3 regions of the Streptomyces sp. DG2A-72 genome follow, and region 1 is predicted to be linked to each of the others. Evidence: riboswitches for the same ligand, from Rfam matches in the RefSeq annotation. Region 1 holds a riboswitch; each other region holds the start of a gene.

Evidence for each region. Region 1 has a riboswitch for thiamine pyrophosphate ahead of thiC (phosphomethylpyrimidine synthase ThiC). Riboswitches for the same ligand answer to the same signal wherever they lie in the genome.
Region 2: linked by a shared signal. The riboswitch ahead of QQY66_RS36460 (thiamine ABC transporter substrate binding subunit) and the one ahead of thiC (phosphomethylpyrimidine synthase ThiC) in region 1 are both predicted to bind thiamine pyrophosphate.
Region 3: linked by a shared signal. The riboswitch ahead of thiO (glycine oxidase ThiO) and the one ahead of thiC (phosphomethylpyrimidine synthase ThiC) in region 1 are both predicted to bind thiamine pyrophosphate.

Annotation. Positions count from the first base shown of each region.
Region 1 is NZ_JASTLC010000001.1:5,037,021-5,043,681, forward strand. Features, by position in the region: gene QQY66_RS23985 (hypothetical protein) at 161-1,030, shown strand; gene thiC (phosphomethylpyrimidine synthase ThiC) at 1,125-2,933, opposite strand; TPP riboswitch at 2,926-3,115, opposite strand; gene QQY66_RS23995 (YibE/F family protein) at 3,187-4,761, shown strand; gene QQY66_RS24000 (SsgA family sporulation/cell division regulator) at 4,901-5,338, opposite strand; gene QQY66_RS24005 (IclR family transcriptional regulator) at 5,437-6,171, opposite strand; gene QQY66_RS24010 (DUF5326 family protein) at 6,540-6,661, opposite strand, start outside.
Region 2 is NZ_JASTLC010000001.1:7,629,578-7,636,238, forward strand. Features, by position in the region: gene frr (ribosome recycling factor) at 1-201, shown strand, start outside; gene QQY66_RS36445 (phosphatidate cytidylyltransferase) at 201-1,349, shown strand; gene QQY66_RS36450 (SRPBCC family protein) at 1,529-1,978, shown strand; gene rlmN (23S rRNA (adenine(2503)-C(2))-methyltransferase RlmN) at 2,022-3,167, shown strand; TPP riboswitch at 3,217-3,335, shown strand; gene QQY66_RS36460 (thiamine ABC transporter substrate binding subunit) at 3,333-4,409, shown strand; gene QQY66_RS36465 (iron ABC transporter permease) at 4,484-6,085, shown strand; gene QQY66_RS36470 (ABC transporter ATP-binding protein) at 6,085-6,661, shown strand, end outside.
Region 3 is NZ_JASTLC010000001.1:2,605,274-2,611,934, forward strand. Features, by position in the region: gene thiE (thiamine phosphate synthase) at 1-442, opposite strand, end outside; gene QQY66_RS12465 (hypothetical protein) at 441-662, shown strand; gene QQY66_RS12470 (Rv2175c family DNA-binding protein) at 663-1,034, opposite strand; gene QQY66_RS12475 (NAD(P)/FAD-dependent oxidoreductase) at 1,138-2,367, opposite strand; gene QQY66_RS12480 (hypothetical protein) at 2,412-2,771, opposite strand; TPP riboswitch at 2,823-2,934, shown strand; gene thiO (glycine oxidase ThiO) at 2,932-4,125, shown strand; gene thiS (sulfur carrier protein ThiS) at 4,122-4,322, shown strand; gene QQY66_RS12495 (thiazole synthase) at 4,325-5,119, shown strand; gene pknB (Stk1 family PASTA domain-containing Ser/Thr kinase) at 5,218-6,661, shown strand, end outside.

The DNA.
Region 1 (6,661 bases):
ACTACCGGAGACGGCGCAGGCCAAGGGGCAATTTTTGGAAACCCCCTGTCACCGTGTGCCGTCACCGCTCTACCATCGGCTTATCCGTAGCAGGCTCCCCTCCGTTTCTGCCATACGGCTCGTCAGCGTGCGAGCCCCAAGCCCTACGGAGCATCGGGGGATGCACATGAACAGCGTTCCGCAGCACCTGCTGAGCGAGGACCGCCAGGAATACGAGCGGATCCTCGATGAGGCGCTGCGCTCCGCCCCACACCGCCCTGAACTGACCGCTGTCGGACAGCGGCTCAACCCCGAACAGCTGCGCACCATGGCTCTCAACGCCTCCGCACTCATCACCGCGGCGGCGGCCACCGAGTACCAGCACTACGTGAAGGTCCGCGAGGAACTGCGCCAGCCGGCGCCGTCCACCCCGTCGTCCGTCCGCGAATCCGGTTCCACGGAGCCGGCCGCGAACACGGTGGGGCTCGCCGCCACCATGGGCGAGGTCGCCGAGACCGCCGGCGCGGGCGCCGTCGCCGTCGCCGCGGTCCTGGCACCCGTCCTCGCCGGAACCGCAGCGGCGATCTTCCTGCTCGTGGGCTACATCCTGAAGATGCTGGACCCCGTGCCGGAGTTCGCCCAGACCATGCTGACCACCGGATGGGTGTTCGGCGCCGTGACCGCGATCGCGATCCTTGTCGCCGCAGTCGGGCTGCTGATCACCGCCCTGCGCAACAGGCCCTCGCTCGACACCGGCCCTTACGGCAAGCTGAGCGGGGAGGTGGCCAGGGCCAGGGAAGCCTGGCGCGAGGCCCTGCTGGAACGCGGCATCCTGCCGTTCCTGCGAGACGCACTGGCCGAACCCGGCGCCGCCGCGGCACTGCACCGTACGGCACCACAGGCGACCACCAGCCGCATCCCGCACCTCGGCTACAACCGCCCGGGCTTCAGCAGCCCCGACGACGGCCCCGCCCCGGGCCACCGCCCGAGCTTCAGCAGCCCGGACTACACCAGCCCGGACTTCGGAGGCCCGGAGCACCAGCCGGAGTAGCCCGCTCCGGCATGACGCCCCTCGGCTTGCGCCCCCACGGAGGGGAGCGCAAGCCGAACACGGGGCTACGGACGGCCTGTTCCGGACGCCGACGTCAGTTCGCGATCGGCAGATACACACGGTTGCCCGCGTCAGCGAACTCCTTCGACTTCTGGGCCATACCCTCCTCGATCTCCGACTTGGTGCTGCCGTGCTCACGGCGGATGTCCTGTGAGATCTTCATCGAGCAGAACTTCGGCCCGCACATCGAGCAGAAGTGAGCGGTCTTGGCCGGCTCGGCCGGCAAGGTCTCGTCGTGGAACTCCCGGGCCGTGTCCGGGTCGAGGGCGAGGTTGAACTGGTCCTCCCACCGGAACTCGAAGCGTGCGTCGGACAGCGCGTCGTCCCACTCCTGTGCACCGGGGTGCCCCTTGGCGAGGTCGGCTGCGTGGGCGGCGATCTTGTAGGTGATGACGCCGGTCTTGACGTCGTCACGATTGGGCAGGCCCAAGTGCTCCTTGGGCGTGACATAGCAGAGCATGGCCGTGCCCCACCAGGCGATCATCGCGGCACCAATGCCGGAAGTGATGTGGTCGTACGCCGGCGCGACGTCCGTCGTCAGCGGGCCGAGCGTATAGAACGGAGCTTCATCACAGATCTCCTGCTGAAGGTCGATGTTCTCCTTGATCTTGTGCATCGGGACATGTCCCGGGCCCTCGATCATGGTCTGTACGTTGAAACGCTTCGCGATCTGGTTGAGTTCCCCGAGAGTTCGGAGTTCCGCGAACTGCGCCTCGTCGTTGGCGTCCGCGATCGAGCCGGGCCGCAGTCCGTCGCCGAGCGAGTACGTGACGTCGAACGCGGCGAGGATCTCGCAGAGTTCCTCGAAGTTCTCATAGAGGAACGATTCCTTGTGGTGCGCCAGGCACCACGCCGCCATGATCGAGCCACCGCGCGAGACGATGCCGGTCTTGCGGTTGGCGGTGAGCGGTACGAAAGGCAGGCGGACGCCCGCGTGGACGGTCATGTAGTCCACGCCCTGTTCGGCCTGTTCGATGACCGTGTCCTTGTAGATCTCCCAGGTCAGCTCCTCGGCACGGCCGTCGACCTTCTCCAGGGCCTGGTAGAGGGGGACCGTGCCGATGGGGACGGGGGAGTTGCGCAGCACCCACTCACGGGTCGTGTGGATATTGCGGCCGGTGGACAGGTCCATGACCGTGTCGGCGCCCCATCGGGTCGCCCAGGTCATCTTCTCGACCTCCTCCTCGATGGAGGACGTCACCGCGGAGTTGCCGATGTTGGCGTTGACCTTCACCAGGAATCGCTTGCCGATGATCATCGGCTCGATCTCCGGGTGGTTGACGTTCGCGGGCAGCACGGCCCGGCCCGCCGCGATCTCCTCACGGACCACCTCGGGCGAAACATCCTCCCGGACGGCCACGAACTCCATCTCGGGCGTGATCTCGCCCCGGCGCGCGTAGGCGAGCTGGGTGACGGCCTTGTCGTCGCGGCTGCGGCGCGGCTGACGTGGCCGTCCGGGGAAGACCGCGTCGAGATTGCGCAGGCCGCCGCGCGGCGAGGTGTGCTTGACGCCGTCGTCCTCGGGACGGACGGGACGGCCCGCGTACTCCTCGGTGTCGCCGCGGGCGATGATCCAGTTCTCTCGCAGCGGGACCAGCCCCCGGCGGACGTCGGTGTCGACGAGCGGATCGGTGTACGGGCCGGAAGTGTCGTACAGCGTGACCGACTGCCCGTTGGTGAGATGCACCTGGCGGACCGGCACGCGCAGATCAGAGCGTGAGCCCTCGATGTACGCCTTGTGCCAGCCGATGGACTTGGCGGCCTCCCCGCTGGTTGGAGTCGGCGACGGAACGTCCGTCGCGTTCTGCGTGGAGGCGGGCGTGCGTGTGTCCTTGATGGTCATGAGACCTACTCCCTACGCCGGCATTACCCGGTAACAGGTTCAGCGGTCGACGCAGCGGTTTCCGTCTGCCGGCTTTTCATGGGGAACATCACTCGATTCCGATGACGTTCCACGTGAAACATTGCGAAGACGGAGGTCAGCGCCCTCTCAGCCCGGTGCTCCGAGCTCCCGCGTGTACAAAGGTGCCTACACGCTAGCGTCAATTCGGGCGCGCTGAACAGTGGGCCCCGGTCGTTCTTGCGATGATCGGGCGGTGACCACGACACAACAGTCCCCGTACCCACCGCCCGAGCCGCCCCGCGGCCCCGGCTCCGGAAGCGGCCCCGCGAACGGCAACAGCCGTGGAAACGGGCCTGTTTCCGGCGGCGGTCGCGAGACTGGAGCCGGAACCAGATCCGGCGACTGGCATGAGCACGGGCCCGCCTCCGACGCCGGACCCGACCAGAGTTCGGGTGCCGGTGGCGGCCACGATCACGGCGGCGGGAGCGGACACGGGCCCGGGGGCGGCGGCGGTGGCGGTGGCGGGCATGGCCACTCACACAGTCACGGTCCGGCGGCGCCCGTCTCGCAGCACCTGCGCAAGATCATCGCGGCGATTCTCATCCCGTTCGCCGCGGCCGTGATCGTAGGGCTCGCAGTGCTGTGGCCCGGCGGAGCGCCGCCGCACGAGCGCACCGGGGTCGGCTTCGACCGGCAGACCCAACAAGCCACGGTCACCAAGGTGGTCGAGGTCAGTTGCAAGGACGTCAACGCCTCGGGTGAGACCCCCACCGGTGACACCTCCACCGCGGAGGGTTCCTCGGCGCAACAGCAGGCGAACGGCACCTGCAAGAAGGCGACGATCCGGGTCGACACGGGCAAGGACGAGGGCCGTACGTTCACCGAGATCGTGCAGCCGGACCAGTCGCGGCAGCTGCATGAGGGCCAGAAGGTCGTCGTCGCCTACGAGCCCTCCGCGCCCAAGGACTTGCAGTACTCGGTCACCGATGTGAACCGTCGTCTTCCGATGATGCTGCTCGCCGGGATCTTCGCCCTCGCCGTCGTGGTCGTCGGACGGTTGCGGGGTGTCATGGCACTGGTCGCGCTGGCCATCAGCTTCCTGGTGCTGAACTTCTTCATCCTGCCCGCCATCCTGCAGGGCTCGAACCCGCTGGTCGTGGCGGTGATCGGGGCGAGCGCCATCATGCTGGTCGCCCTGTACCTGTGCCACGGCCTGTCCGCGAGAACCTCGGTGGCGGTGCTCGGCACACTCATCTCGCTGTTGCTGATCGGCATCCTGGGCTCACTGTTCATCGACTGGGCCGCGCTCACCGGCAACACGGATGACAACACCGGTCTGATCCACGGCCTCTATCCGTCGATCGACATGAGTGGTCTGCTGCTCGCCGGCATCATCATCGGCTCGCTCGGTGTGCTCGACGACGTGACGGTCACGCAGACGTCTGCGGTCTGGGAGCTGCACGAGGCCAACCCGACGATGGGCTGGCGCGGGCTGTACCGCGCGGGCATCCGCATCGGCCGCGACCACATCGCATCGGTCGTCAACACGCTCGTCCTCGCCTATGCGGGCGCCGCGCTGCCGCTGCTGCTGCTCTTCTCGATCGCGCAGAGCAGCGTCGGCACCGTCGCCAACAGCGAGTTGGTCGCGGAGGAGATCGTGCGCACGCTGGTGGGCTCGATCGGCCTGGTCGCGTCGGTGCCGGTCACCACCGCACTCGCGGCGCTGATGGTCTCGGCCGACCGCCAGGGAGGAGAGCAGGCCGCTCCGTCCGGGGCGACTGTCGCGGCTCCGACACGAGGCGGGAGGGGGCGGCGCCGCAAGCGGTGAGGGGAGCGGCCACCGGGAGCCGGTCACCACCGGCGACTACTGAGCCCGCAATCGCTCGCCCCGACCCGCCTCGCAAAAGCGTTCCTGCACGGCCGTACAACCCCGGCGAACCGGTGCATAATCGCTCCCCCCGCACCCTTCACCCCGCGCTCTGCTCCTCCGCCAGGATGCGGTCCAGCGCCTCGTCGAGGTGGGCGTCGAAGTCGGCGAGGGCGCCCTCCTGGCCCAGCGGCACCAGCTTGTCGGTGCGGTCGAGAAAGGCCACGAGCGGTGCCGCCGAGGAACGGAACACGGCCTGGTCGCCCCCGACCTGAAGCCGGATCAGGACGTCGCCGAGCGTGTCGTGTTCGGCGGGCGAGACACGAACGTCCCCCTCTCCGCACGGCCGGCCCACCCCGTCGATCAACAGCTCCCGCCCGAACGCCCAGGTCACGGGGGCGTCACCGGGCAGATGGAACGTCAGCCGCACGGCATAGGGATCATCGGTCTCGTAGCGCAACTCCACCGGGATACGGAAGGAGAGCTCCTCGGACACGAGAAAGCTCATCATGACCTCTGCCTGTACGGACTCGCGCATCGCCTGTCCCGTCATTTGCCATCGTCCGGCCGGGTATGGACCCCCGGCACTGAAGGCATCTTGCTGAACGTACACGACAGATCACAAGGAGTGAGTTTTCAGATGCTGATAGAGATCGCCAGCGAGCCCAGGAGCCGCTCGATCTCACCCTGCAACTGACGCACCGCGGGCAGCAGCCGATCGGCTTGATGGGAGGGCAGCGAGATGGCCATCGTCGCGGCCGTGGTGCCCACGGTGATCGGAATCGCCGCGCACACGGTCCCCAGCGCGTACTCCTGTCGCTCCGTCACCGGCTGCGTCCGCCGCGTCCGTTCCAGCCGCCGTAGCAGCGCGTGGTCGTCCCGCACGGTGTACGGGGTGATGGACTGCACGGGATAGCGATCGAGATGGTCGCGGCGGGCGTCCTCGTCAAGTTGGGACAGCAGGCACTGCCCGATGGCGTGCGCATGCCCGGTCTCGCGGAAGTCGGCCCACTCCTCGACCGCCGGATTGCCCGGGGTATCGGAGACACACATGACTTCGATCTCGCCGTCCTGGTACATCGCGTAGTACACGGGTACGCCGATGGCGTCGCGCCAGGTCGCGAGTGTCTCGACGACCATGCTGCGACGTTTCTGCCGGGCACCGCTGCTGCTCAGCCGCTCAGCGGCCTCCCCGAGGAAGAACAGCCCTTTGTCACGGCGCAGATAGCCCTCGTGTACGAGGGTGCGCAGCAGGTGGTATGCCGTGGGCAGCGCCAGGCCGGTCTCGCGGGCCAGCTGCTTGGCGGGGGCGCCGTGCGCATGCTCGGCGACCGATTCGAGGAGGCGCATGGCGCGCTGAACGGATCCGATGAGCGTCGCGGAGTGCGGCTGCTCCTCAGGGGCCGCTGTCTGCTGCCGGGGCTGTCGCTCCCGGGGGCCGGGCTGTTCCGGGGGTCTGATGCGGGTGCCCGGAGGCAGGACGGCTGTGGTGGGGGCGTGGGGGTGGGGGTCTGCCGGTGCGGTGTCAGCCGTGGCCAAGGGTCACTCCCGATGCGAGGGGGCAGCCCGTGCGGGGGGAACACGGGAGGGGGTGTGCGCCGCTCGCGGGGTTCGTACGCCCCGCGTCGAATTCCGGACTTTAACCGTGTGCCACCGCTCACAGTCGGCCCGTCCGGAAAACTTCCCTCGCCCGAGGGAACCGGTGATTCCTGTTACCGCTCACCGGCTCCCCGCGGTGCTCACCAGTCGCTGCGTGAGGACGAGCTCGAAGTGAACTTCCGTACGACGTAGATGAGTCCGCCGACCAGTGCCACGAAGACCAGCAGCTTGAACAGCAGCCCGATGACGAAGCCGACGACGC
Region 2 (6,661 bases), 2.6 Mb from region 1:
AAGGCCGAGGACGCGCGGGTGTCCATCCGCTCCGTCCGCCGCAAGGCCAAGGACGCCGTCGACAAGGCGATCAAGGACGGCGACATCGGCGAGGACGAGGGCCGCCGTGCGGAGAAGGAGCTCGACGACACCACCCACAAGTACGTTGCGCAGGTGGACGAGCTTCTCAAGCACAAGGAAGCGGAGCTGCTCGAGGTCTGATGAACGACTCTTCCTGGGGGGCGCCACCACAAGCCGGGTACTGGGTGCCGTCCGACCGCGGGCCTGTCCAGGGGGCTGCCCCGGCGGGTCCCGCGTACGATGCGCACAACGCGCAGCAGACTCGCCCCATGCCCATCGTGCCCGACGTACCCGCGTATGGCGGAGACCAGGATGACGACCGGGGGGCCGCTCGGCTGGGCGGCCCCTTGTTCCGCGACGACACGCCGCAGACGTCGTCCTATGGGACGCCCGAAGGGACGTCCTACCGGACGGCGCAGCAGAATCCGGAGCCCATGCCCGACGCCCCGCAGCCGGCGCCCGCACCGCAGAAGAAGAGCGCGGGCAGGGACCTGGGTGCGGCCATAGGGGTCGGGGTCGGGCTCGGTGCGGTGATCATCGCGTCGCTGTTCGTCGTCAAGGCCGTGTTCGTCGGTGTGATAGCGGTCGCCGTCGTGGTGGGCCTCTGGGAGCTGACGTCCCGGCTGCAGGAGCGCAAGGCCATCAAGGCGCCCCTCGTGCCGCTCGCGGTCGGCGGTGCGGCGATGGTCGTCGCCGGGTACGTCCGCGGTGCCGAGGGCGCGTGGGTGGCGATGGCGCTCACCGCGCTGGCGGTGCTGGTCTGGAGGATGACGGAACCGCCCGAGGGCTACCTCAAGGACGTCACGGCGGGCGTCTTCGCGGCCTTCTACATCCCGTTCCTCGCCACGTTCGTGGCCATGATGCTCACCGCGGACGACGGTGCGCGGCGGGTGCTCACGTTCCTGCTGCTGGCCGTCGTCAGCGACACGGGCGCGTACGCCGTCGGCTGGCGCTTCGGCAGGCACAAGCTCGCTCCGCGCATCAGCCCCGGCAAGACCCGCGAGGGCCTGCTCGGCGCGGTCACCTTCGCCATGGCGGCGGGCGCACTGTGCTTGGAGTTCCTGATCGACGACGGCACCTGGTGGCAGGGCCTGCTGCTAGGCCTCGCCGTCGCGGCCAGCGCCACGCTCGGCGACCTCGGCGAGTCCATGATCAAGCGGGACCTGGGCATCAAGGACATGGGCACGCTGCTGCCCGGCCACGGCGGCATCATGGACCGGCTGGACTCGCTGCTGCCGACGGCTCCGGTGGTGTGGCTGCTGATGGTGCTGTTCGTCGGATCCGCCTGACGGCACAGGAGTTTCGCGGAGCCCTCGTCCCGGCACAGGGGCGAGGGCTCCGGCCTTCTTGTTCCTGCCCTCGGCCTTCTCCTTGGCGTGCCGGTCCGTGCGGTGGGACGATTCGGTTGTAAGCCCTCGAAGAGGGTCACTCCGGAACCCTCGAAGGGGCCGCCCTGAAAGGGGGCACCATGTCAGGCTTCCGAGAAACGATCGTCGTCGACCGCAGTCCCGAAGAGGTCTACGCGTACCTCAGCGACCCGTCCCACCTGCCGGAATGGCAGGAGAGCGCAGTCGCGGCGGAGCAACTCGAGGAGGGCCCGCTGGGTCTCGGTTCCCATCTGAGGGTCACCCGGCACATCGGCCGCCGCGACATTCCGATGACCATGGAGGTCACCGAGTACGAGCCGCCGCGCATCTGGGGTCTGCAGGGTATCGACGGGCCCGTCAGGGGCCATGTCCACGGTGAGATAGACCCGCTCGACGAGGGGCGCCGCTCCCGCGTGACCTTGGAGGTCGACGTCGAAGGGCACGGCATCGGCAAGGTCCTCGTGCCCCTCGTGGTCCGCCCGCAGGTCCGCAAGGAGCTCCCCCGCAACGAGCAGCACCTCAAGGATCGGCTGGAAAACCCCACCCCATAGCCCGTCCGGGGGCACGTAAACGATCTGCGACACTTGAGAAACCATGCCCAAGCCCGGAGAACTCACTTTCGTCGCCCCCCGCGGAGCCCAGAAGCCGCCGCGGCATCTCGCCGATCTGTCGCCTGCCGAGCGCAGGGAGGCTGTTGCCGCGATCGGGGAGAAACCGTTTCGCGCCAAGCAGCTCTCGCAGCACTACTTCGCGCGGTACGCGCACGACCCGGCGCAGTGGACCGACATCCCGGCCGCGGCACGCGGCAAGCTGCAGGAGGCGCTGCTTCCGGAGCTGATGACGGTCGTACGGCATCTGTCGACGGACCAGGACACCACGCGCAAGACGCTGTGGCGGCTGTTCGACGGGACGCTGGTCGAGTCGGTGCTCATGCGGTATCCGGACCGGGTGACCATGTGCATCAGCTCGCAGGCGGGCTGTGGCATGAACTGCCCGTTCTGCGCCACCGGGCAGGCAGGCCTCGACCGGAATCTGTCCACCGCCGAGATCGTGCACCAGATCGTGGACGGGATGCGGGCGCTCAGGGACGGCGAATTCGGGGGGTCTGGGGGGTCGTCCCCCGGGAAAGGGAACAGCCCCGGGGGTCCGGCCCGGCTGTCCAACATCGTCTTCATGGGCATGGGCGAGCCGCTCGCCAACTACAAGCGTGTCGTCGGGGCGATCCGGGCGCTCACCGACCCCGAGCCGGACGGGCTCGGGCTGTCGCAGCGCGGTATCACCGTCTCGACCGTCGGGCTCGTCCCGGCCATCCACCGGTTCGCCGACGAGGGCTTCAAGTGCCGGCTCGCGATCTCGCTGCACGCGCCGGACGACGAGCTGCGCGACACCCTCGTACCGGTCAACACCCGGTGGAAGGTCCGCGAGGTGCTCGAGGCCGGATGGGAGTACGCGGCCCGGTCCGGGCGCCGGCTGTCCATCGAGTACGCGCTGATCCGGGACATCAACGACCAGGCCTGGCGCGGTGACCGGCTCGGACGGCTGCTCAAGGGCAAGCCGGTGCATGTGAATCTGATCCCGCTGAACCCGACGCCGGGCTCGAAGTGGACGGCCTCCCGTCCGGAGGACGAGAAGGCCTTCGTCGAAGCCATCGCCGCGCACGGTGTGCCGGTGACGGTCCGGGACACCCGTGGTCAGGAGATCGACGGGGCGTGTGGTCAGCTCGCGGCCACCGAGAGGTAGTCTGATCGACGTCAGTTCATCGACGTCGGTACAACTTCATATCCGATTCATTTTCCGACAGGGGAGCGCCACAGCGCTGAGAGTGCGGCAGCCATAGTTCCGGCCGGCCGCAGACCCTCTGAACCTCGCCCAGGTCATTCTGGGTAGGAAGTTCGGTCTTCACTCATGAGAACCACGAACAAGTACATAGCCGTGGCCGTCGGGCTGGGCCTCGTCACGCTGTCCGCGTGCGGATCGTCGTCCGACTCCGCCGGCGGTGACTCCAAGACCGTCACGCTCGTCAGCCACGACTCCTGGGCCGTCTCCAAGAGCGTCATCGCCGAGTTTGAGAAGAAGTCCGGGTTCAAGGTCAAGGTCCTGGAGGACGGCGACGCCGGGCAGGCCGTCGACAAGGCGATCCTGACCAAGGACAACCCGCAGGGCGACGTCTTCTTCGGCGTCGACAACACCCTGCTCTCGCGGGCTCTCGACAACGACCTCTTCCAGTCGTACGAGCCGAAGGGCTCCGACCTGATCCTCCCCGAGTACCGGGTCGACCAGGACAAGCACCGCGTCACGCCGATCGACACCGGCGACATCTGCGTCAACTACGACAAGGCGTACTTCAGCAAGCACAAGCTGACCCCGCCCACCTCCTTCGACGACCTGATCAAGCCCCAGTACAAGAACCTCCTCGTCACCGAGAACGCGTCCACCTCCTCACCGGGACTGGGCTTCGTCCTCGGCACCGCCGCCCAGTACGGCGACGACGGCTGGCAGGACTACTGGAAGAAGCTGAAGGCCAACGGCGTCAAGGTCGTCGACGGCTGGGAGCAGGCGTACAACGAGGAGTTCTCCGGTTCCGCCGGCGGCAAGAAGGCCAAGGCCGACCGGCCGCTCGTCGTCTCGTACGCCTCCTCGCCGCCCGCCGAGGTCATCTACGCCGACCCGAAGCCGGCCACCGCGCCGACCGCCGTCGCGACCGGTACGTGCTTCCGGCAGGTCGAGTACGCGGGGCTGCTGAGCAACGCGGGGAACACCGAGGGCGGCAAGGCGCTCCTCGACTTCATGCTCACCAAGACGTTCCAGGACGACATGCCGCTGAACATGTTCGTCTACCCGGTGCGTGAAGGCGCCCAGGTGCCCGAGGAGTTCACGAAGTACGGTCCGCAGGCCGAGGACCCCGAGACCATGGACCCGGCGAAGATCGCCGACAACCGTGACGACTGGGTCAAGTCATGGACTTCGCTCGTACTGAAGTAGCTGAAGCGGCTGACGTAGCTGAAGCAGCCCGCCGCAAGGGACGCACGGGCGGCACGGCGGTGCGGCTCGGGCTCATGGCCGTGCCCGTCGCGTTCTTCGCGGTCTTCTTCGCCTACCCCGTCGCCGCGATCCTCGCGCGCGGGCTCCATGTCGACGGAGCCTGGCAACTCGCCCGGATCTGGGACGTGGTGGCGCAGTCGGACATCCGTCATGTCCTGTGGTTCACGACCTGGCAGGCCCTCGCCTCCACCGCGCTCACCCTGCTCGTGGCGCTGCCCGGCGCCTACGTCTTCGCCCGTTTCGACTTCCCGGGCAAGCACGTCCTGCGGGCGATCGTCACCGTCCCCTTCGTGTTGCCGACGGTCGTCGTCGGTACGGCGTTCCTGGCACTCGTGGGCCGTGGCGGGCTGCTGGACGAGCTGTGGGGCGTACGGCTGGACACGACCGTATGGGCGATCCTGCTGGCGCATGTCTTCTTCAACTACGCGGTCGTCGTACGGACGGTCGGCGGGCTCTGGGGGCAGCTCGACCCGCGGCAGGAAGAGGCCGCGCGGATGCTCGGGGCGTCGCCGCTCAAGGCCTGGCGTCAGGTCACCCTCCCGGCCCTGGCGCCGGCCGTGGCCGCCGCCGCGCTGATGGTGTTCCTGTTCACCTTCACCTCCTTCGGTGTGGTGCAGATCCTCGGTGGACCGGGCTTCTCGACGCTGGAGGTCGAGATCTACCGGCAGACCTCGGAGATCTTCGATCTGTCCACAGCCGCGGTGCTGACGATCATCCAGTTCGTCGCGGTCGGTGCGATCCTCGCGCTGCACGCCTGGACCGTACGGCGGCGGGAGAGCGCCCTGCGGCTTGTGGACGCGTCGGTGACGGCCCGGCGACCGCGCGGGGCGGGCCAGTGGGGGCTGCTGGCGGGCGTCCTCGCCTCCGTCGTCGTACTCCTGCTGCTGCCGTTGGCCGTGCTGGTGCAACGGTCGTTCGACGCGCCGGACTTCGGGTACTACCGGGCGCTGATGTCGTCCGACGGGGGCGTCTTCCTGGTGGCGCCGATCGAGGCGATCGGCAATTCGCTGCAGTACGCCGTCGTCGCCACCGTCATCGCCGTGGTGATCGGCGGTCTTGCCGCCGCCGCGCTCACCCGGCGGGACGCGGGCCGGTTCGTGCGCGGGTTCGACGCGCTGCTGATGCTGCCGCTCGGGGTGTCGGCGGTGACGGTCGGTTTCGGGTTCCTGATCGCGCTGGACGAGCCGCCGCTCGATCTGCGGGCTTCCTGGATCCTGGTGCCGCTCGCGCAGGCGCTGGTCGGTGTTCCGTTCGTCGTACGGACCATGCTGCCGGTGCTGCGGGCGGTGGACGCGCGGCTCAGGGAGGCGGCGGCCGTGCTCGGGGCGTCGCCCTGGCGGGTGTGGCGTGAGGTCGATCTGCCGATGGTGCGGCGGGCGTTGCTGATCGCGGCCGGGTTCGCCTTCGCGGTGTCGCTCGGGGAGTTCGGGGCGACCGTGTTCATCGCGCGGCCCGACAACCCGACGCTGCCGGTCGCGGTGGCCAAGCTGCTCGGGCGGGCCGGGGAACTCAACTACGGCCAGGCGATGGCCCTTTCGACGATTCTGATGGTGGTGTGCGCGGTGGCGCTGCTGGTGCTGGAGCGGCTGCGGACCGATCGGACGGGGGAGTTCTGATGCTGCTGGCCATCGACGACGCGACCGTACGGTTCGGCGGGCGGGCCGTGCTCGACGCGGTCGGCCTGGGGGTCGCCGAGCACGAGATCGTGTGCGTGCTCGGGCCCAGCGGCAGCGGCAAGTCGACGCTGCTGCGGGCGGTGGCGGGGCTGCAACCCCTCGACTCCGGGCGGGTGTTGCTCGACGGGCGCGATCAGTCGGGGGTGCCCGCGCATCGGCGTGGGGTGGGGCTGATGTTCCAGGACCATCAGCTGTTCCCGCAGCGGGACGTGGGCGGCAATGTTGCCTTCGGGTTGCGGATGCACGGGGCGTCGAAGGGGCAACAGGCCGAGCGGGTACGGGAGTTGCTGGACCTCGTCGGCCTGCCGGGCGCCACGGGCCGGGCCGTCGCGTCCCTCTCCGGGGGTGAGCAGCAGCGGGTGGCGCTGGCCCGTGCGCTCGCGCCGCAGCCCCGGGTGCTGATGCTGGACGAGCCACTGGGGCAGCTCGACCGTTCGCTGCGGGAGCGGCTGGTCGTCGAACTCCGGGAACTCTTCGGCCGGTTGGGCACGACTGTGCTCGCCGTCACCCACGACC
Region 3 (6,661 bases), 2.4 Mb from region 1:
GCTTGGTGGGGGTGGGCCAGCACGGGCCGGTGCAGAAGTAGTCCACGCCGTCCTGGACCGCGGCCGCGGTCGCCTCGGACCCGGCGTGTGTCGAGCGGCCGATGAGAACGTCGTCGCCGAGGATCGCCCGGGCCGCCGGGACGGGCAGATCGCCCTGGCCGAGATGGAGTACGTCGGCGCGGGCGGCGTGGGCGACGTCCGCCCGGTCGTTGACCGCGAGGAGCTTGCCGTGCCGGGCGCAGACGTCGGCGAAGAGCTGGAGGTGCTCCAGTTCCTCCGCCGCTTCCATGCCCTTGTCCCGCAACTGCACGATGTCAACGCCGCCCGCCAGGACCGCGTCGAGGAACTCGGGCAGGTCGCCCTGGCTCTTGCGGGCGTCCGTGCACAGATAGACGCGGGCGTCGGCGAGCCGGTCGCGCAGGGTGGCGGCGGTGTCGGGCATGGGTTCCCCCGTTTGTCGGTGGCGCAACGCCACGATTGTCGGTGGCGTACGGGCCACGGTGATGGTCGGTGGCGTACGGGCCGCGGCGCGCGTGCCGTCGCGGGTGTCCGTCGGCTGCCAAGGGCCGCTCGCCGGCCGCTGCGGGCCGCACTGCACCGTGCCCGTGGCCTTCGCGGGCCGCGGCCCGTACGCCGGACGTGTTCAGGTCAGCGTGCGGTGATCAGACGGCGAGCGCCTGGGCGCGGCGCTTCACCTCCGTGCCGCGGTTTTCGCTCAGGGCCTGCGCGGGGGTGCCGGGCAGGCTCTCGTCGGGGGTGAAGAGCCACTCGAGCATCTCTTCGTCAGTGAAGCCGTCGTCCCGCAGCAGCGTCAGGGTCCCGGACAGGCCCTTGACCACCTTCTGCTCGGCCCCGTCGATGAAGGCGGCGGGGACGTGCAGCGCGCGGTTCTCACCACGGCGTACGGCGATGAGCTGGCCGTCCTTGACCAGCTGCCGGACGCGGGTCACCTCGACATCGAGCATTTCTGCGATGTCGGGCAGGGTGAGCCAGGCGGGGACGAGAGCATCGATCTTTGCGTCAATCTCGGTCACGGGACAAGCGTGCCATCCCGGACTGACAGTCGGAAGCCAGACCCGTCCGACCTGCGCGAACGCGTTACGCCGTGACAGTCGTCGCCCCCCCACCACGGACGCCTTACGCCGTCGCCGACTTGAGCGGTCGCGCCGGATCCGAGATCAGTACCGGATTCATCTCCGCGCCCGCCTCGATCAGCCGCCGCCCCTGGGCCAGGTCCCTGGGGCGGCCCACCGCGAGCAGGGCGACCAGGCGGTTCTCGCGGAGCCAGCACACCGTCCAGGACGGGCCGGAGGGGTCGCCGCGCCACAGGGTCGTGTCGGCGGACGCGTGATGGCCGGCGTACTGGACGAAGCGGCCGAACTGCTCCGACCAGAAGTACGGGACCGGGTCGTACACCGCGGGGGCCTCGCCGATGATGTTCGCCGCGACCGTGCGCGGCCCCTGGAGGGCGTTGTCCCAGTGGTGGACCAGCAGGCGCTCGCCATACCTTCCCGAAGGGAAGGAGGCGCAGTCGCCGACCGCGTAGACGTCCGGGACGGAGGTCTGCAGCCGGTCGTCGGCCACGACCTCGCCGTGCCGGCCCAGCTTGATGCCCGAACCGGCGAGCCAGGCGGTGGCGGGCCGGGCACCGATGCCGACCACGACGGCGTCCGCGGGCAGCCGTGAGCCGTCGTCGAGGACGACCGCGCCGGGCTCGACGTGCTCCACGCGCGCGTGCGTCCGCAGCACCGCGCCGCTGTCGGCGTACCAGGCGGCCATCGGCGCGGCCACCTCGGCGGGCAGCGCTCCCGCGAGCGGTCGGTCGGCGGCCTCCACGACGGTCACCGCGCAGCCCGCCTCGCGCGCCGCCGTGGCGAACTCCGCGCCGATCCAGCCCGCACCGACGACCACGATGTCGTGCTGCCGGGCGAGCACCGGCCGCAGCCGCTCGGCGTCGTCCAGGGTGCGCAGCAGATGGACGCCGGGGACGCCCTCGGCGCCCGGCAGCCGGATCGGTTCCGCACCGGTGGCGAGGACCAGGACGTCGTACGGGACGGGCCCGGCTTCGGTGTCCAGCTCGTGCTCGGCGGGGCGCACACCCAGCACCTCGCGCCCCAGCTCCAGTTCGATGCCGAGCGCCTCGAAGTCCACGTCGAAGGCGGAGCCCTCGGCCTTGCCGAGCAGCACGGCCTTGGACAGCGGCGGCCGGTCGTACGGCTGGTGCGGCTCGGCGCCGATCAGCGTCACGGTGCCGGTGAAGCCCTGTTCCCGCAGGGCGACGGCCATCTGCACACCGGCCATGCCCGCACCGGCCACGACCACGCGCCGCGGCTGTGACGTGCCTCGTTGCTGCGTCTGCTCGCTCACCTGATCACCATAGACACTGACGATTCGTCAGTCAGCGGCCGGGTTCAGTGACCTGCTCCACAATCCTCGTCGACCTGCTCCACCACACTCGTCCCACTGCCCGGCTGCGACTCCCACTCCCAGGTCTCCTCCAGCCGCACCCGCCCGTCCGGCAGCTCCACGACCGTCGACACGCAGTGCCCCGAGGACGTCGTCCCGTCGCCCTTGAGCTGCACGTACCGGAAGTCGAGCCGGTCGCCCTCACGGGTACCCACCAGACGCCCGCGTACGACGTCCCCGCCCGCGTACTCGGCCCAGATCGTCCCGTCCTCCTCGTGGTACGTGAACCGCGTGCGCGTACCCACCTGACCTGGGGCTTGGTCGGCGACAGGCGCCAGGACAAGGCTGTCGAGCGAGCGGGGCATGACACAGGCTCCCTTACAAAGGCGCGGAAACAGGGGCTAGGGTGGCCAACGTAGAGCACTCGCGGGAGCCCGGACGCACCGGGCTGAGAGGGAGGCTGGCGGCCTCCGACCGTACGAACCTGATCCGGGTCATGCCGGCGAAGGGAGGGGCTGGACGCCCATGTCGCATACGTCCGACACAGCTACGTTCGACAAAGCTACGTCCGACACCGCAGACGTCCTTGTCATCGGGGGCGGAATCATCGGACTCGTGACGGCGTGGCGGGCCGCGCAGCGCGGGTTCGCCACGGCCGTCGTGGATCCCGAGCCGGGCGGCGGAGCCGCGCAGGTGGCGGCCGGGATGCTGGCCGCCGTCACGGAACTGCACTACGGCGAGCAGACCCTGCTCGGCCTGAACCTCGCCTCGGCCCGCCGCTACCCGGACTTCGCGGCCGAACTCACCGAGCTGACCGGCCACGACCTCGGCTACCGCCAGTGCGGCACGCTCACCGTCGCCCTGGACGCCGACGACCGCGCCCATCTGCGCGAACTGCACGCGCTGCAACGGGCGTCGGGGCTGGACTCCGAGTGGCTGTCCGGGCGGGAGTGCCGGCGTCTGGAGCCGATGCTCGCGCCCGGTGTGCGCGGCGGGCTGCGGGTCGACGGCGACCATCAGATCGACCCGCGGCGGCTCGCCGGTGCGCTGGTGGCCGCGTGCGAGCGGGCCGGAGTGGTCTTCCACCGGACCTGGGCCGAGCGGCTGTCGGTCGTACGGGAGCGCGCGGCCGGTGTCGTCACGCGCGACGGCAAGACCGTGGGCGCGGGGCAGGTCGTCCTCGCCGCGGGCAGCCTGAGCGGACAGCTCGCGGGCGTTCCGGAGGACGTACTGCCGCCCGTACGGCCCGTGAAGGGGCAGGTGGTGCGGCTGACCGTGCCGGAGCGGTTCGCGCCGTTCCTGAGCCGGACCGTGCGCGCCGTGGTCCGCGGCAGCCATGTCTACCTGGTGCCGCGCGAGAACGGCGAGCTGGTCATCGGCGCGACCAGCGAGGAGCTGGGCTGGGACACGACAGTGACGGCGGGCGGCGTCTACGAGCTGCTGCGCGACGCGCACGAGCTGGTCCCCGGCCTCACCGAGCTGCCGCTGACGGAGACCCGGGCCGGACTGCGCCCCGGCTCCCCCGACAACGCGCCACTGCTCGGTCCGACGGCCCTTCCCGGACTCCTGCTGGCCACCGGCCACTACCGCAACGGCGTGCTGCTCACACCGGTCACCGGCGACGCCATGGCCCACGCGCTGGCCACCGGTGAACTCCCGGACGAGGCCCGCCCCTTCACCCCGAAGCGCTTCGGCGCACTCACGGAGCTGCCCGCATGATCGTCTGGATCAACGGTGAGCGTCGGGAGGTCACCGACGGCACCGCCCTCGACACCCTCGTGAAGTCCCTCACCGCGGCGCCCTCCGGAGTGGCCGCCGCCCTGAACGAAACCGTCGTCCCGCGCGCGGAGTGGTCCGCCACGTCCCTCTCCGAGGGAGACCGCGTCGAAGTCCTCACGGCCGTCCAAGGAGGCTGACCATGGCTGACGACCCCTTTGTCATCGGCGGTACGGCCTTCTCGTCCCGTCTCATCATGGGTACGGGCGGTGCGCCCAGCCTGGAGGTGCTGGAGCGGGCGCTCGTCGCCTCCGGCACCGAGCTGACGACGGTCGCCATGCGGCGGGTGAACCCCGATGTGCACGGCTCGGTGCTGTCGGTGCTGGAGCGGCTCGGCATCCGGGTGCTGCCGAACACGGCGGGCTGTTTCACCGCCGGGGAAGCCGTTCTCACCGCCCGGCTGGCGCGGGAGGCGCTCGGCACCGACCTGGTCAAGCTGGAGGTCATCGCCGACGAGCGCACCCTGCTGCCGGACCCGATCGAGCTGCTGGAGGCAGCCGAGACGCTGGTGGACGACGGGTTCACGGTGCTGCCGTACACCAACGACGACCCGGTGCTGGCACGGAAGCTGGAGGACGTCGGCTGCGCCGCGATCATGCCGCTCGGCTCGCCCATCGGCTCCGGACTCGGCATCCGCAACCCGCACAACTTCCAGCTGATCGTGGAGCACGCGCGCGTGCCGGTGATTCTGGACGCGGGAGCCGGTACGGCGTCGGACGCGGCGCTGGCGATGGAGCTGGGGTGCGCCGGTGTGATGCTCGCCTCGGCGGTGACGCGGGCGCAGGAGCCGGCGCTGATGGCTGCCGCCATGAAGAGCGGGGTGGAGGCGGGGCGGCTGGCTCATCGGGCCGGGCGGATTCCGCGACGTCACTTCGCGGAGGCGTCCTCTCCGGCGGAGGGCATGGCACGGCTGGACCCCGAGCGCCCTGCCTTCTGATCACATACGTGCGACGTGCGTCACAGCTCGGCTGCAGTAGAGCCCCTATCACGACCGAAACGGCGGTTGTGTCAGCGGTGGCTCGTAGACTCACCTGCGTGGATACGACCCTTCAGGACCCGTTGGTCGGGCAGGTGCTCGACGGCCGCTATCGCGTGGACGCGCGGATCGCCGTCGGCGGGATGGCCACGGTCTACCGGGCCGTGGACACCCGGCTCGACCGTGTCCTCGCACTCAAGGTGATGCACCCCACGCTCGCGACCGACGGCTCCTTCGTGGAGCGGTTCATCCGCGAGGCGAAGTCCGTGGCGCGGCTGGCTCATCCGAACGTGGTGCAGGTCTTCGACCAGGGGACCGACGGGTCGTACGTCTATCTGGCCATGGAGTACATCGCGGGCTGCACGCTCCGTGACGTACTGCGCGAGCGCGGGGCGCTCCAGCCGCGCGCCGCGTTCGACATCCTGGAGCCGGTGCTCGCCGCGCTGGGTGCCGCGCACCGCGCCGGGTTCGTGCACCGGGACATGAAGCCGGAGAACGTGCTGATAGGAGACGACGGCCGGGTCAAGGTCGCCGACTTCGGGCTGGTGCGGGCCGTGGACACGGTCACCAACACCACCGGCGCGGTCCTCGGCACCGTCTCGTACCTCGCCCCCGAGCAGATCGAGCACGGCACCACCGACCCGCGCGTCGACGTGTACGCGTGCGGCGTGATGCTCTACGAGATGCTGACCGGCGACCGCCCGCACCAGGGCGACTCCCCCGCGATAGTGCTCTACAAGCACCTGCACGAGGACGTACCGCCCCCGTCGGCCGCCGTCCCGGGGCTGCCGTACGAGCTGGACGAGCTGATGGCGTCCGCCACCGCCCGCAACCCCGACATCCGGCCGTACGACGCCGTGGCGCTGCTCGCCCACGCGCGCGAGACCCGCGGCGCGCTCAGCGCGGACCAACTGGACGCGGTGCCGCCACAGGCGATCACGTCCGGACATCTCAACGCGGACGACCGCACGAGCGTGATCCCGCGTGCGCTGACCCTCCCGGTCAACGAGGACGAGCCCGAGGTCCACCGCACGAGCCGCTTCCAGAGCCCGCCGCCCCTGCCGTCGCGCCGCTCCGCCCCGCCCCGCGGACGGCTGTTCACGATCATCGCGGCCGTCCTGCTGGTCTTCGGCGTGGGCGCCGGTATCTGGTACATCAACTCCGGCCAGTTCACCCGGGTCCCGCCGCTGGTGACGAAGACGCAGGCGCAGGCCCGGGACCGGCTGGAGTCGGCCGGTCTTGAGGTCGGCCAGGTCAAGCACGCCTACAGCGACACCGTGAAGCGCGGTTCGGTCATCAGCACCGATCCGGGGGTGGGCGACCGGATACGGCAGAACGACTCCGTGACGCTCACGATCTCCGACGGCCCGCAGAACGTGCAGGTGCCCGATGTGGAGGGCTACCGGCTCGACCGGGCGCGGTCCGTGCTGAAGCAGGAAGGGCTGGCACCGGGCATGGTGACCCGGAAGTTCAGCGAGGACGTCGAGGCGGGCTTCGTGATCA